3 regions of the Labrys monachus genome follow, and region 3 is predicted to be linked to each of the others. Evidence: riboswitches for the same ligand, from Rfam matches in the RefSeq annotation. Region 3 holds a riboswitch; each other region holds the start of a gene.

Region 1 (4,628 bases), 2.4 Mb from region 3:
CAAGGTCGGCGTGCCCTTCGCCATCGGCAGCTTCATCACGGTGGTGATCGGCTTCCTCATCATCGCCTTCGTGCTGTTCCTCGCCGTCAAGCTGATCAACACGCTCCGCCGCCAGCAGCCGCCGAAGGAGTCGGCGAAGCCGGAGGCTCCGGCCGACGTGAAGCTCCTGACGGAGATCCGCGACCTGCTGGCCGCCCGGCAATAGGGCCGCGGCCGAGTCGCACTTCACGGAGAAGCGCTCGTCCTGGGAACGCGGGCGTCCCGCCCGCGCGCTCCATTCGTGCGGGCGATGCGATCCATTCCAACAATTGATTTCGGTCCCGCCTGCCATGGCCTATGCTTGTCGGCCGGCCGTGTAGGCCGAAATCCCGCAAGGAACGATGCCGTGACCGCCGCCGCTGCCGAGAAGATCCCGCCCGCAATGCCGTCCTTTCTCGACGGCCTTCGTCCGGAGGCGCTCGGCGCGCCGGAAAGCGGCATCGTCGAGGTGATGAATTACGGGCGCACGCGCGAGGGCATGATCCCGCTCTGGGCGGGGGAGGGCGACGTGCCGACGCCGGCCTTCATAACCGAGGCCGCGACGCGTTCCCTCGCCGCCGGCGAAACCTTCTACACCTGGCAGCGCGGCATTCCGGACCTCCGCGAGGCGCTCGCCCGCTATCACACCAATCTGTTCGGCAAACCGTTCGAGCCGGGTCGCTTCTTCGTCACGCAATCGGGGATGCATGCGCTGCAGACCTGTGTGCGCATGGTCGCCGGCAAAGGCGACGAGGTGATCGTGCCGAGCCCGGTCTGGCCGAATTTCCCGGCCGCCATCGGCGTCGCCGGCGCGACGCCGGTGATGGTGCCGCAGATCTACACGGATGCGGGCTGGCAGCTCGACCGCCAGCGCATCGCCGATGCGGTGACGCCCCGCACCAGGGGCATCTTCATCAATTCCCCTTCCAACCCCACAGGGTGGGTGGCCACGCCGGACGATCTCGCCTTCGTGCTCGATCTCGCCCGCCGCCACGGCCTGTGGATCTTCGCGGACGAGATCTACACCCGCTTCCATTATGCCGGCGGCCGGGCGCCGTCCTTCCGCGACATCCGCACGCCCGAAGACCGCATCTTCTTCACCGATACCTTCTCCAAGAACTGGTCCATGACCGGCTGGCGCATGGGCTGGATCGAGGCGCCGCCCGAACTCGGGCAGACCATCGAGAACCTCGTGCAATATTCGACCTCGGGCGTCGCGGCCTTCATGCAGCGCGCCGGCATCGCCGCACTCGACCGGGGCGAGAGCTTCGTGCAGCACCAGATCGCCCGGGCGCGCCAGGGGCGCGACATCGTCGTCGACGGGCTGGGCGCCACCGGCAAGGTCCGGTTCGCGCCGGTGAACGGCGCCTTCTACCTGTTCTTCACCGTCGAGGGCCGGCCGGATGTGCGCCGCCTCGGCCTGGAGATCGTCGATGACGCCAATGTCGGCCTCGCCCCCGGCACGGCGTTCGGCCCCGGTGGCGAAGGCTTCATGCGCCTGTGCTTCCTGCGCAGCCCCGAGCAGCTGCAGGTCGCGACGCAGCGGCTGGTGGACTGGCTCGGCCGGATCTGACGCCGACGCCGCGCCGGCGTCGGACCCGGCGGCCTCAGGCCCGCGTGGTGTTCATGTCGAAATCGTCCAGCCGCTTGGCCTTGTAGACGATATAGGAGATCACCCAGGCGGCGATGAAGATGGCGATGATGGCGAAGCCGAGATTGTTGAAATTGTCGTTCAGCGCGGCGATGAAGTCCCAGAACGCGCCGGTCAGGGCGAATCGGTCGCCGATCAGCCCCAGCGTCTCGATGCCGCCGATCAGCACGGCGACGACGACGGAGACCAGCGTGATCGTCATGTTGTAGTAGAGCTTGCGCATCGGCTTGACGAAGGCCCAGTCATAGGCGCCGAGCATCATCACGCCGTCCGTGGTGTCGACCAGCGACATGCCGGCCGCGAACAGCACCGGGAACACCATGATCGCCTCGAACGGCACGCCCTTGGCGGCCTGGGTCGCGGTGACGCCGAAGGTCGCGACCTCGGTCGCCGTGTCGAAGCCGAGGCCGAACAGGAAGCCGACCGGCAGCATGTGCCAGCTCCTGGAGACGAGCCGGAACACCGGCCGGAAGATGCGGGCGAGGAAGCCGCGATTGTTGAGCAGGATGTCGAGATCCTCCTCGACATAGGCGCCGCCGATGCGCACATGGCGGTAGCTCCTGTAGATCGACAGGAAGATCATGATGTTCATGGCCGCGATCACGAACAGGAACAGGGCGGAGACGCCGGTGCTGATCGTGCCGCCGATGTCCTGCAGGCTCCGGAAGCCGCCGAGCAGGGTCGCCGCCCCGGCGACGGCGGCCGCGACGATGACGATGACGAGCGAATGGCCGATGGCGAAGAAGAAGCCGACGGCGACGGGCCGCCGCCGCTCCTGCATCAGCTTGCGCGTGACGTTGTCGATGGCGGCGATATGGTCGGCATCGACCGCGTGGCGCAGGCCGAGCCCGTAGACCACGAGCGCGATGCCGAGCAGCGCCGGGTTGCCGTGGAAGGCCATGAGCGCCCACAGCCAGCCCCCGAGATTGAGGATGGCGAGCACGACATAGATGGCGATGAGCCGCCCTTTGAAATCGGGCGTGCTTTCGGTGAAGAAGCGTCGAATCGGGATTGGCATGGAGGATTTCTGCTTTTGACGTCTCATGTCATTGCAGCGACCGGCTTGCCCCGAGGGGGACCGATACATCGGGACACCCCGCCCGATGTTCCTGCTTTGACGTCCGGCGATGGCAGGTTTCCTGGCTCGCGGGTCGGCGCCGTTCTCCGGCCTTCCCAGGTCCATGCGGGTCCCAGTGGCGATGTGGAGGCGGCTCGTCGCTGACAGTTGCGGGGGCAGCCGCGGCCTTGGGCCACTGCCCGCACCGCGTTCCCTTTTGATCCCCGGAGGGAACCATCAGGGGACAGCTAGCCGTGCCCGCCCGTCGCCGTCAAGACTGGCCTGCGACAAAGCCCGGGCGGAGGCCTCGGCCGCCAGGCCTATGGCGTCGAGCCGAGGCGGTAGAGGCCGGCCTTGGCCACTTTGCTCGCGGGATCGAGCTCGAGGGCCTTCCGGAAGTCGCCGATCGCAGCATCACGCTGGCCGCGCCGCTCCTGCACCTTGGCGCGCAGGGCGTAATAGTCGGGGACGGTGTCCTGGGCGGCGATGGCCGCATCGGCGTCCGCCAAGGCGAGGTCGTACTGGTCGGCGGCAAGATGGGTCTTGGCCCGCTCCACCAGCGTATCGGCCTTGCTGGCCGGCAGCGACAAGGCTTTGTTCATGTCGTCGAGCGAACTGTCGTAATCGCCGAGCTCGCGCCAGGCGATGCCGCGGGAGACATAGGCCTGCGCGAGATCGGGCAGTTCGCGGATGGCCTCGTCGTAATCGGCCATGGCCTCGTCATAGCGATGGAGCGCGGCGTAGAGCTGTCCCCGCTCCAGCCGGGCGGCCGGGAAGTCCGTCTCCAGCGCCAGCGCCCTCGAATAGTCCGACAGCGCGCCCTCGGTGTCGCCGAGCTGCCAGCGCACATAGCCGCGGCTGAAATAGGCGGAGTCGAATTCGGGATCGAGATCGATCGCGGCCTGCAGGTCTTCCTGGGCTCGCACATAGTCCTTCATCTCGATCAGCGAGCGGGCGCGGCCGTAGAAGGCGTTCTTGTAGGTCTTGTCGACGCGGATGGCCTGGGTGTAGTCCTCGACCGCGGCGATATGGTCCTCGAGCGCCCGCTCGGCGTCACCCCGGCCCTTATAGGCCTCCTGGTCGCGGGGATCGAGGGCGAGCGCTGCGTCGAAATCCTTGGTGGCTTCCTCGTTGCGGTTGAGCTGGATCAAAGCGAAGCCGCGATTGACCAAAGCGAGCGATGCGTGTCGGTTGGAGGCGATGGCGCTGGCGTAATCGTCGAGCGCCGCCTGGTCGCGGCCGAGGCGCAGATAGGCGTCGGCCCGGGCGGTCAGGGTGGCCATGTCGCGCGGGCGCAATTGCAGGGCGGCGGTGTAATCCTCGACCGCATGGCCGTCATCGCCCTTGTCGGCATAGGCGAGCCCGCGACGGTAGAGCACGATCGCTTTGGTGGATTTGGAAAGCGGCCTGTCCAGAAGCTGGGTGCAGGCGGGGATGCGCTGCTCCGCCGCCCCTCGCGAGCAGTCCTTGTCGGCCGTGTCGGCAAAGGCGGGCGAGGCGAGCGCCAGCGCCGTCAAAAGGATGGAAAAACGACGAAAAACGATCATTCCGAATCCGGGTCAGGCATATCGGGGAGGCGGCGACACGGCGGTCGGCGCTCGCATCCATAGAGCAAGCGGGAGCCGCAAGGAATGGCGGATTGACGATGGATGCACGGCAAAACTGTGATTTCGCAAGCTCTTGTGAGGGCAGACGAATTTGTGGTATCGATTTTGGGTCGATTTGGCCGGAAGACTGGGCCGGTTCGCCTTTGCTTTGCGGGGCGCTCGTTCAGGACACCCTCTCCAAATTTCGCAGAACCGGGCGAACACGGCACGCCGTGGGTCGTCCATGCTTTGGAACGAAGTAAAGGACTACCTATGAGCACGGGAACCGTGAAGTGGTTCAATACCCAGAAGGGCT
Region 2 (4,628 bases), 2.3 Mb from region 3:
CCCTCGAAGCGCGACAGGGTGACGAAGGCCCGCGCCCGGCGATGAAGCCGCTCCAGCCGGCGCCGCTCGACATAGCCGAGATGGCGCACGCGCCCTCGTATGCTCGCCGGCAGCGCGGCGAGATGGCGGTCGAACTTTTCGCCGCCCTGGCCGGTGACCACCAGCTCCAGAGCGGGATCGTGGCCGGCGAGCGCGGCGAAGAAGGACAGCAGGCCGGCGAAATTCTTGTGCGGGTGATAATGAATCGGCGCGAGCAGGAAGGGCGCGCGTTCGCCGCCGGCCGGCCCGGCCGAAGCCGCCATGTCGACGGGGTTGACGTCGACGGGGTTGTAGATCACCCGGTGACGGCGCGGCGTGCCGATCTTGTCCAGGAACTGCCGGCGCGCCGCCTCGCTGATGAAGACCACCTCATCCGCATTGTCGCGGGTTTCCGCGAAGGTGCGGTACAGCGCATCGACCCTCTCGGCCGAGAACAGCTCGGGCAGATAGGCGAACTGCACGTCGTGCAGCACATTGACCACGCGCGGGCCGCCGGCGCGTGCCCGGCCGGGAACCGGTGACTGGAAGTTGGGGAAAAAGAACACCGAATCCGGATCGGCCGCGGCGATGCGCTCCGCCACCAGCCGCTCGCGGTGGAGATAGGGCATCTCCGCCCCGGGAAGCCCGAGCGCCGGCGCCCTCGCGCGCGCCGAGACGAGCCTGTCGCCATAGCGCCGCTTCAACTGGCGGAAAAGCGTCCGCGAGAATTCGACCACCCCGCCAATGGCGGGATAATCCTCAACGATATCAAAATAATAGATTGTCCTGCCGGAGGATCGCCCCAAACCCTCGCCGGCGCGGAACGCCCCCGTCCCAGCCCCTGTCACCACTCGCTCCCCGATCTGCCCCTCTACGATCGTGAGATATTAGTGGCATGGACATACCGTCGGTTGCAATGCCGCCGCTAAGAAAGGACCGCCGGAAGGCTTGGGTCGATTGGGTAAAGCTCCCATTTCCACAGGGGAAAGGACCCTGCAGCGGCCCGCCCCTAAGCAGGATTCCGCTTAGAATTCGATGCCTTCCTGCGCCTTCACGCCGGCGGCGAAGTGGTGCTTGACCAGCGTCATCTCGGTGACGAGGTCGGCGGCCTCGATCATCTCCGGCTTGGCGTTGCGGCCGGTGACGACGACATGCAGGTCCGGCCGGCGCCGCTTCAGGGCCTCGACGACGGCGCCGAGGTCGAGATAGTCGTAGCGCAGGGCGATGTTGAGTTCGTCGAGCACGAGCAGGCGGATGCCGGGATCGGCCATCATCCCGAGCGCCGCCTGCCAGGCCCGTTCGGCGGCGGCGACGTCGCGGGCGCGGTCCTGCGTTTCCCAGGTGAAGCCCTCGCCCATACTCTTCCAGGTCACGAGGTCGGCGAAGCGCTCCAGCGCCGCGCGCTCGCCTGTCGACCACGCACCCTTGATGAACTGCACCACGCCCACCCGCCAGCCATGGCCGAGCGCGCGCATGATCAGTCCGAAGGCGGCGGTCGACTTGCCCTTGCCGGGGCCCGTATTGACGATCAGCAGGCCCTTCTCGATGGTCTTGGAGGCGACCTCGGCGTCCTGCACCGCCTTGCGCTTTTCCATCTTCGCCTTGTGGCGCGCCGCTTCGTCCGTCATTTCACCACCATCGGCAAGCCTGCCACCATGAAGATCACCCGATCCGCCAGCCGGGCGACGCGCTGGTTGAGCCGGCCCTGATCGTCGCGGAAGGCGCGGGCGAGGGCATTGTCGGGCACGATCGACAGGCCGACCTCGTTCGACACCATGACGACCGGCCCGGACGCGGCGGCGATCGCGGCCTCCAGCCGGTCGAAGGCCGGTGCCAGGGGATGCTCGCCCAGCATCAGGTTGGTGAGCCAGAGCGTCAGGCAGTCGACGAGGACCGGACCCGCCGCCGCCGCCAGCGCGCCGGGCAGGCCGAGCGGGGCTTCGCTGGTCTGCCAGCGCGCATCGCGGCGGGAGCGATGCTCGGCGATGCGGGCCCGCATCTCGTCGTCGAAGGCCTGGGCGGTGGCGATATAGCACCACGGCGCAGGCTCGGCCGCGACGAGTTCCTCGGCGTACCGGCTCTTGCCGGAACGCGCGCCGCCGAGCACGAAGGTGAGGCGAGGAGCGATCATGCTCCGTACTTGCAGGCTGCGCGCCGGGAAGGCAAGCGCCGCGTCGGTCAGGGGCGGCCGCTCGTTCGGCGAAGGTTCTTCGGACAGGCCTCCCCGCTCGCCGCCCCTTGTCGGCTGTTTTCGTGGAGGGGCCGATTGACAAGCTTTCAAGCAAGGTCCTTTAGTCGGCTTCGGACGGTCTCTCGTCGAGAGATCAAAGGGAATGCGGTGCGGGGCTTCGGCCCCCATGCCGCGGCTGCCCCCGCAACTGTAAGCGGCGAGCGCTCCGCCACTGGGCCACTGGGAAACCGGGAAGGCGGCGGAACGCGATGAACCGCGAGCCAGGAGACCTGCCGTCCACGGGAACCGGCCGCCTCGATGCAGGCGGCCTGCTCCTCCTTCGTTTTGCCCGCCCGCAGGATCGGTGCGGGGCAAAGGCCGGTCCGGGCGGGGCGCTCCGGGATGCCGGTTCCGCTTTCGGCGGTCGCCGGCCTGTCCGACGACCGCTTGCGCCCTGCCAGTTCCGCCGCGGCGGAGGACGAAAGGGCCGAATGCGCGCAGATCCATCCCAGGCCGAGCCTCATGACGTGCTGATCCATGTCTGCGTCACCTGCCGGCGTGCGGACGACGATGCCGATGCGCCGCGCCCCGGCGCGCGCCTGCACCGGGCGCTGGCGGACGCGCTGCCGGCCGGCATGGCCCTGCGGCCGGTCGAGTGCCTCGGCAATTGCCGCCGCTCCTGCACCGTCGCCGTCTCGGCGCCGGGCTGCTGGACCTATGTCTTCGGCGATCTCGTCGCCGAAAGCGGCACGGAGGTCCTCGCCGCCGCGGCGCTGCTCGCCGGTTCCACCGACGGGCTGATGCCCTGGCGCGGCCGTCCCGAACCGTTCAAGCGCGGCATGATCGCGCGCATACCGCCTCTCCTCGATCACAAGGAAGCCGCCGAATGAGCCTCGCCAGCAACAGCAAGGTGCCCTGCACCATCGTCACCGGCTTCCTCGGGGCCGGCAAGACCACCCTGATCCGCAACCTGCTGGCGACGGCCGGCGGCCGCCGCCTGGCGCTGATCGTCAACGAGTTCGGCGATGTCGGCGTCGACGGCGACATCCTCAGGTCCTGCGGCATCGACAGCTGCCCCGAGGACGCCATCGTCGAGCTCGCCAATGGCTGCATCTGCTGCACGGTGGCGGACGATTTCGTGCCGGCGCTCGAAATGCTGCTGGCGCGGCCGAACGCGCCCGAGCACATCGTCATCGAGACCTCCGGCCTCGCGCTGCCCAAGCCGCTGGTCAAGGCGTTCAACTGGCCGGCGATCCGCTCGCGCGTCACCGTCGACGGCGTCATCGCGGTGGTCGACGGTGCCGCGGTCGCGGCGGGCCGCTTCGCCGACGATCCGGAAGAGTTGAAGCGCCAGGCCGAGGCGGACGGCGCCCTCGACCACGACAATCCCCTGGAGGAGGTCTACGAGGACCAGCTCCTCTGCGCCGACCTCGTCGTGCTCAACAAGGCCGACCTGCTCGGCGAGAGCGAGCTGGCGGGCGTGGAGAGGGACATCGAGAGGACGGTGCCGAGGGCGGTCAAGGTCGTGCGCACCTCGGAAGGGCGCATCGATGCCGCCGTTCTGCTCGGGCTCGGCGCCGCGGCCGAGGACGATCTCGCCGCTCGGCCCTCGCATCACGATGCCGAGGAGGAGCACGACCACGACGATTTCGACACTTTCGTCGTCGACCTGCCGGCCATCCTCGAAGCCGACGCGCTGATCTCGAAGCTGCGCAAGGCCGCCGAAGACCACGACATCCTGCGCATCAAGGGCTTCGTCGCCATCGAGGGCAAGCCGATGCGCCTGCTGGTGCAGGGGGTCGGCGCCCGCTTCTCGCAGCATTTCGACCGGGCCTGGGCGGTAGGCGAGGCGCGCTCCAGCCGCCTCGTCGTCATCGGCGAGAAGGGGCTCGACCAGGACGGCATCCGCAAGGCGCTGAACGGCTGATGCATCTCCTGCCGGCGGATACGCGCTCGCTCGATGCCGGCGAGGCGGCGGTGGACCTGGGCCAGGCGCCCGGTGCGATCGTGTTCGCCTCGCTGAGCGACAGCGATCTCGCTTTGGCGGCCGCTTCCGGGCTCGACGGCCTGCGCATCGCGCCGCTGCAGAAGCTGCGCCATCCGATGTCGGTCGACCTCTATGTCGACAGTGTCGCCCGACACGCCAAGGCCATCGTGGTGCGGCTGCTCGGCGGCATGGATTACTGGCGCTACGGCGTGGAGGAGTTCGCCGCCGCCGCCCGCAGCAATCGCATCGCGCTGGCGTTCATTCCCGGCGACGCCCGGCCCGACGGCCGGCTCGCCGCGCTCTCCACCGTCCCGTCGGAAGCCCTGGAGCGGATCGACCGCTATTGGCGCGAAGGGGGCCCGGCCAATGCGAGAGCGTCCCTTCTCTATGCTGCGAGGCTTGGCGGCCTCGATTTCGGCGCGCCGGCGGCGCCGGCGGCAATGCCCAAATATG
Region 3 (4,628 bases):
TCGACCGAAGCGGAGATGGCATAAAAGCTGATCGCCTCCATGGAGGTGTCGGCGAAGCTGACGGCTGCGTCCGAAGCCGCCGGCAGGCGCAGCGTCTGAAGCGCATCCTGGAACCCCATCAGTCCAAGCCCCACCGGGCGGTGGCGCAGGTTCGAGCGGCGCGCTTCGGGGATGGTGTAGAAATTGATGTCGACGACGTTGTCGAGCATCCGCATCGCGGTCTTCACCGTCTTCGCCAGCCGCGCCTGATCGAGCCCGTCCACCCTGACATGGGCCGCGAGGTTGACCGAGCCGAGATTGCAGACCGCGACCTCGTCGGCGGAGGTGTTCAGCGTGATCTCGGTACACAGGTTCGAGGAATGCACCACGCCGACATGGCTTTGCGGTGATCTTAGATTGCATGTGTCCTTAAAAGTAATCCAAGGGTGTCCAGTCTCGAACAGCATGGTCAGCATCTTGCGCCAGATGTCGACTGCCGCCACCCGCTTGAACACCTTGATCTCCCCGCGTCCGGCCTTCTCCTCATAGGTCTCGTAGGCCGTCTTGAACGGCTTGCCATAGAGGTCGTGCAGGTCCGGCACTTCGTCGGGCGAAAACAGGGTCCATTGCCCCCCGGCCTCCACCCGCTGCATGAACAGGTCGGGAATCCAGTTGGCGGTGTTCATGTCGTGGGTGCGGCGGCGGTCGTCGCCGGTGTTCTTCCGGAGGTCAAGGAACTCCTCGATGTCGACATGCCAGGTCTCGAGATAGGCGCAGACCGCCCCCTTGCGCTTGCCGCCCTGGTTGACCGCGATGGCGGTATCGTTGGCCACTTTCAGGAATGGCACGATACCTTGGCTCTCGCCGTTGGTGCCCTTGATGTAGGCCCCGAGGCCGCGCACCGGCGTCCAGTCATTGCCGAGCCCGCCGGAATACTTGGCGAGCAAGGCGTTGTCCTTCACCGCCTTGAAAATGCCGTCGAGGTCGTCGGCGATCGTGGTCAGGAAGCAGGAGGAGAGCTGCGGCCGGAGCGTGCCGGCGTTGAACAAGGTCGGCGTCGAGGCCATGAAATCAAAGGAGGAGAGCAGGTCGTAGAATTCGATGGCTCGCGCCTCCCTGTCGATCTCGCGCAGCGCCAGCCCCATGGCGACCCGCATGAAGAAGGCCTGGGGCAACTCGAAGCGATTTCCACGCATGTGCAGGAAGTAGCGGTCGTAGAGCGTCTGGAAGCCGAGATAATCGAACTCGAGGTCACGCGCAGGTTCGAGCGCGGCAGCAAGTCGGGCGAGGTCGAAGCGGTCGAGTTCGGGATCGAGCCGTTCGTTGGCGATGCCGGTCTTCACATAGGCGCAGAAATAGTCGCCGTAACGTTCCGCCATCTCCGCCTGCGTCGCCTGTTCCGGCCGGCCGGCGACAAAGCTCAGAGCCTCGCGGCGCAGCTTGTCGAGCAGCAGGCGGGCACTGACCTTGGAATAGTTGGGCTCGGTCTCCACCAGTGTGCGCGCCGCCAGGATGGGGGCCTGTGCCAGTTCGTCGAGCGTGATACCGTCATAGAGATTGCGTTGCGCCTCCGTGAGGACCGCGTCGGGCGAGACGCCGTCGAGCCCAGTGCAAGCCTCGCCGATGACGATTGAGAGGCGGCCGGCATCCAGTGGCACCCGTGCGCCGTCGGCGGTCCTCACATGCAGCACGACGGTGACATCACCAGCCGGATGGGCCGCGGCGAGGGCCTTCGCGCGTTCCCGCGCCCGCTCATCGCGATAGAGCACATAAGCCCGGGCGACCTTGTGATACTCCCCGCGCATCAGGGCCAGTTCCACCTGGTCCTGCACATCCTCGATATGGAAGGTCCGGCCGATGCCGGGGCGGCGGGTTAGGTTCGCCACGATCTGGTCGGTCAGCCCGGCGACGATGTCGTGGATGCGGCGGGATGCGGCGGCGGACGGCCCTTCTACGGCCAAAAACGCCTTGGTCAAGGCGACCGCGATCTTGGCGGTATCGAACGGCGTCACCGCGCCATTGCGGCGGATGAGCTGATAGCCGGGCGCGCTAGCGACCGCCTCAACGTCAGGGGCCGTCGTGTAAGGTCTGTGGTTGCCATTGTCATGGCGTTCGGCTGTAGCTGGCATCATCATCCCCGATGAATGTGGGGACGGAGAGCAGGCGGACGCGTGCCACGACACGGGAGGCACATGCCGCCCAAAGCAAGCGCCTCACCGGAACACCCCGCCCGTGGACGTACATAGTGTCGCGGCAGGTCTCCTGGCTCGCGGGTCATCATCCTTGTACGTCTTCCCAAGGCTTTGCGGCCTCAGTGACATGGCTGAACAAGAACTCGCCACTTACAGTTGCGGGGGCAGCGCCGGCCTTGCGATAGAGCGCACCGACTTCCCTCTTAGCTTCCACGTCTTAACAGACTAGGAAGAACCACGATGTCTACATTTAGTGACAATTTATGGCGCCATGTCAATAGGTGGTGAGCTGTTTTGTCGAACGGCTACGAAAACAGGTCGCATCCGCTCCGTACGCAGGAGACGAGCTCGTCACCTCGCAAACAAAAAGCGGTTCCGGTGCGCCACATTATGATCGATTTTTCGCTTGAAGGTATGTTCTCAGGTCACCACTCGTCTCTTGGGATCCAGGTTGCGAGGGTGCGACCAAAGCGCAGCAATAGGCCAATCCATCAATCGGCGACCTCGTCCAACTTCCCGTCCTTGGCCTCGAAACGCTTCTGAAACCCCGGCTGAATCAGTCCGGTGCCGGACCACTCGATCAAGGGCGTGCCGGCGGGACTTGGCTTGCGCAAATAGTTTGCCGCAGCCTTGGGATCGCCAGCTCCGGCGTAGGACGCGATGAAGGGATCTGGCGGGCTATGAGCGCTTTCTGCTCGAGACGCTGCTCAAGATGCCGGGGGGCTGCGATATCCGCAGCAACTCCGCCATCCAGACCGTGAAGGCGCAAGCGCCGCTTCCGTTGAATCATCTGCCAAAGGAAGACATCGTACAGAAGCTCTGACTTCCGACGCGGGCTTACTCCAAATCCAACGAAAAGTGCCCGTGCTGGTCCTGCGTCGAGCGATGAATAAATCTCGCGGCTCTCTCAGGCGATGGCTTGTATTGACGGATCGCTTCCGCGTCGCCGGGAGCGAAGTCTGAGGGCTGATTCGGGCGGCTCAGACAAAAAACCGGGCTCTCGAAACAGCCGATTCTTGCCCTTACTTCGCTATGGTACTCTGACGCTAAATATTTCTTGCACAAAGATAATTCCTTGCTCCCTCTGGCTCGGGAGCCGTCAGGAACCGCCAGTGCGAGGCATCGCCACCATGCGAGAACCAGACCGTATCATCCGTCTCAAAACCGTCCTCGCCAGGACCGGTCTGTCCCGATCCACGCTCTACCGCAAGATCGCCGAGGGCACGTTCCCGGCCCAGCTCAGGATCAGCACCAACGGCTCCGGCTGGCACGAATCCGACGTCGACCGATGGATCGCCGATCCCGTGAAATGGCGGCCGGGGAGCGAAGGCGGCGAGAGGCGGTGACGCAGGAGACGGCACGAACAACGGATTGGGTGTCGGCCCTCTTTTCCACGCTTGGCGCTTCATCGGGGTCGCGCGCGAGCCGGGCAGCATTCTTGGCGCTTTGGGTTCCGGCCGGGTCGAGATCTCGGCGGACGTTGCCATTATCGCGGAAGTCCCTATTCTGCACCGGAGTGGGTATCGAGCGCGAAAGACCGACAAAGTTCGGGAGTTTTGCGACAGACTTTCTTGAAAGTTTCACATGCGCATAGTGCTTACGGGTAGTTCCGGACGGGTCGGTCGGGCCATTTTCAGGGCCTTGGCGGAGCAACACAAGGTCGTTGGGGTCGATCGCTCTCCCTTTTCCACCACCCATGTCGTCGGAGACTTCGCCAGCGAAGCGCTACTATACTCCGCTTTGAAGGGCGTGGATGCCGTTATCCATACGGCTGCGCTCCATGCTCCGCATGTCGGTATTATTCCAGATGAGGAGTTTCAGCGCATCAACGTGGAGGGAACCCGACTTGTCGTAAAGGTGGCGATTGCCGCTGGCGTGAAACGGCTGATCTTCACCAGCACGACAGCCTTATATGGGCGTGCTGTTTCTCCCGGCTCATGCACATGGATAGACGAGAATACGACCCCTCTACCGAAGAGCATCTATCATCGGACGAAACTCGAAGCCGAGCGCCTTCTGGAAGGCATGGCCTGTTCTGAATTGGCCGTGCGGGTTTTGCGCATGTCCCGCAGCTTTCCGGAGCCGGGCGATGTGATGGCTACCTATCGGCTACATCGTGGGGTTGATGTTCGGGACGTGGCCGATGCCCACTTGGCCGCGCTGACGAACGGCGGGCCGCACTTCCGGCGCTATATCATCTCGGCCGCCACCCCTTTCGCAATGCAGGATTGCCCGACTTTGGCCTCGGACGCGGAATCCCTTGTCAGGCTGCGTGCACCAGCTCTTGCCGCCGAGTTCGACCGGAGAGGGTGGAGCCTCCCAAGCTCCATCGACCGCGTATATGATTCCGCTCAGGCCGAGCGTGCGCTTGGATGGCACCCCCGCTTTGGCTTTAGCGAGGTGCTGGCGCAAATGGACCGACGTAGTCTGGAAGTCTTGCCCTGCGGCTCGGTTATT

What was found. Region 3 has a riboswitch for cobalamin ahead of J3R73_RS01130 (ribonucleoside-diphosphate reductase subunit alpha). Riboswitches for the same ligand answer to the same signal wherever they lie in the genome.
Region 1: linked by a shared signal. The riboswitch ahead of J3R73_RS11895 (HoxN/HupN/NixA family nickel/cobalt transporter) and the one ahead of J3R73_RS01130 (ribonucleoside-diphosphate reductase subunit alpha) in region 3 are both predicted to bind cobalamin.
Region 2: linked by a shared signal. The riboswitch ahead of J3R73_RS11330 (DUF1636 family protein) and the one ahead of J3R73_RS01130 (ribonucleoside-diphosphate reductase subunit alpha) in region 3 are both predicted to bind cobalamin.

What each region holds. Positions count from the first base shown of each region.
Region 1 covers NZ_JAUSVK010000001.1:2,634,266-2,638,893, forward strand. The annotation lists gene mscL (large conductance mechanosensitive channel protein MscL) at 1-205, shown strand, start outside; gene J3R73_RS11890 (pyridoxal phosphate-dependent aminotransferase) at 422-1,591, shown strand; gene J3R73_RS11895 (HoxN/HupN/NixA family nickel/cobalt transporter) at 1,626-2,687, opposite strand; cobalamin riboswitch at 2,782-2,980, opposite strand; gene J3R73_RS11900 (tetratricopeptide repeat protein) at 3,047-4,273, opposite strand; gene J3R73_RS11905 (cold-shock protein) at 4,586-4,628, shown strand, end outside.
Region 2 covers NZ_JAUSVK010000001.1:2,511,045-2,515,672, forward strand. The annotation lists gene J3R73_RS11315 (autotransporter domain-containing protein) at 1-866, opposite strand, end outside; gene cobO (cob(I)yrinic acid a,c-diamide adenosyltransferase) at 1,044-1,646, opposite strand; gene cobU (bifunctional adenosylcobinamide kinase/adenosylcobinamide-phosphate guanylyltransferase) at 1,643-2,149, opposite strand; cobalamin riboswitch at 2,308-2,500, shown strand; gene J3R73_RS11330 (DUF1636 family protein) at 2,680-3,078, shown strand; gene cobW (cobalamin biosynthesis protein CobW) at 3,075-4,115, shown strand; gene cobN (cobaltochelatase subunit CobN) at 4,115-4,628, shown strand, end outside.
Region 3 covers NZ_JAUSVK010000001.1:250,259-254,886, forward strand. The annotation lists gene J3R73_RS01130 (ribonucleoside-diphosphate reductase subunit alpha) at 1-2,108, opposite strand, end outside; cobalamin riboswitch at 2,215-2,426, opposite strand; gene J3R73_RS01140 (helix-turn-helix transcriptional regulator) at 3,302-3,517, shown strand; gene J3R73_RS01145 (NAD-dependent epimerase/dehydratase family protein) at 3,756-4,628, shown strand, end outside.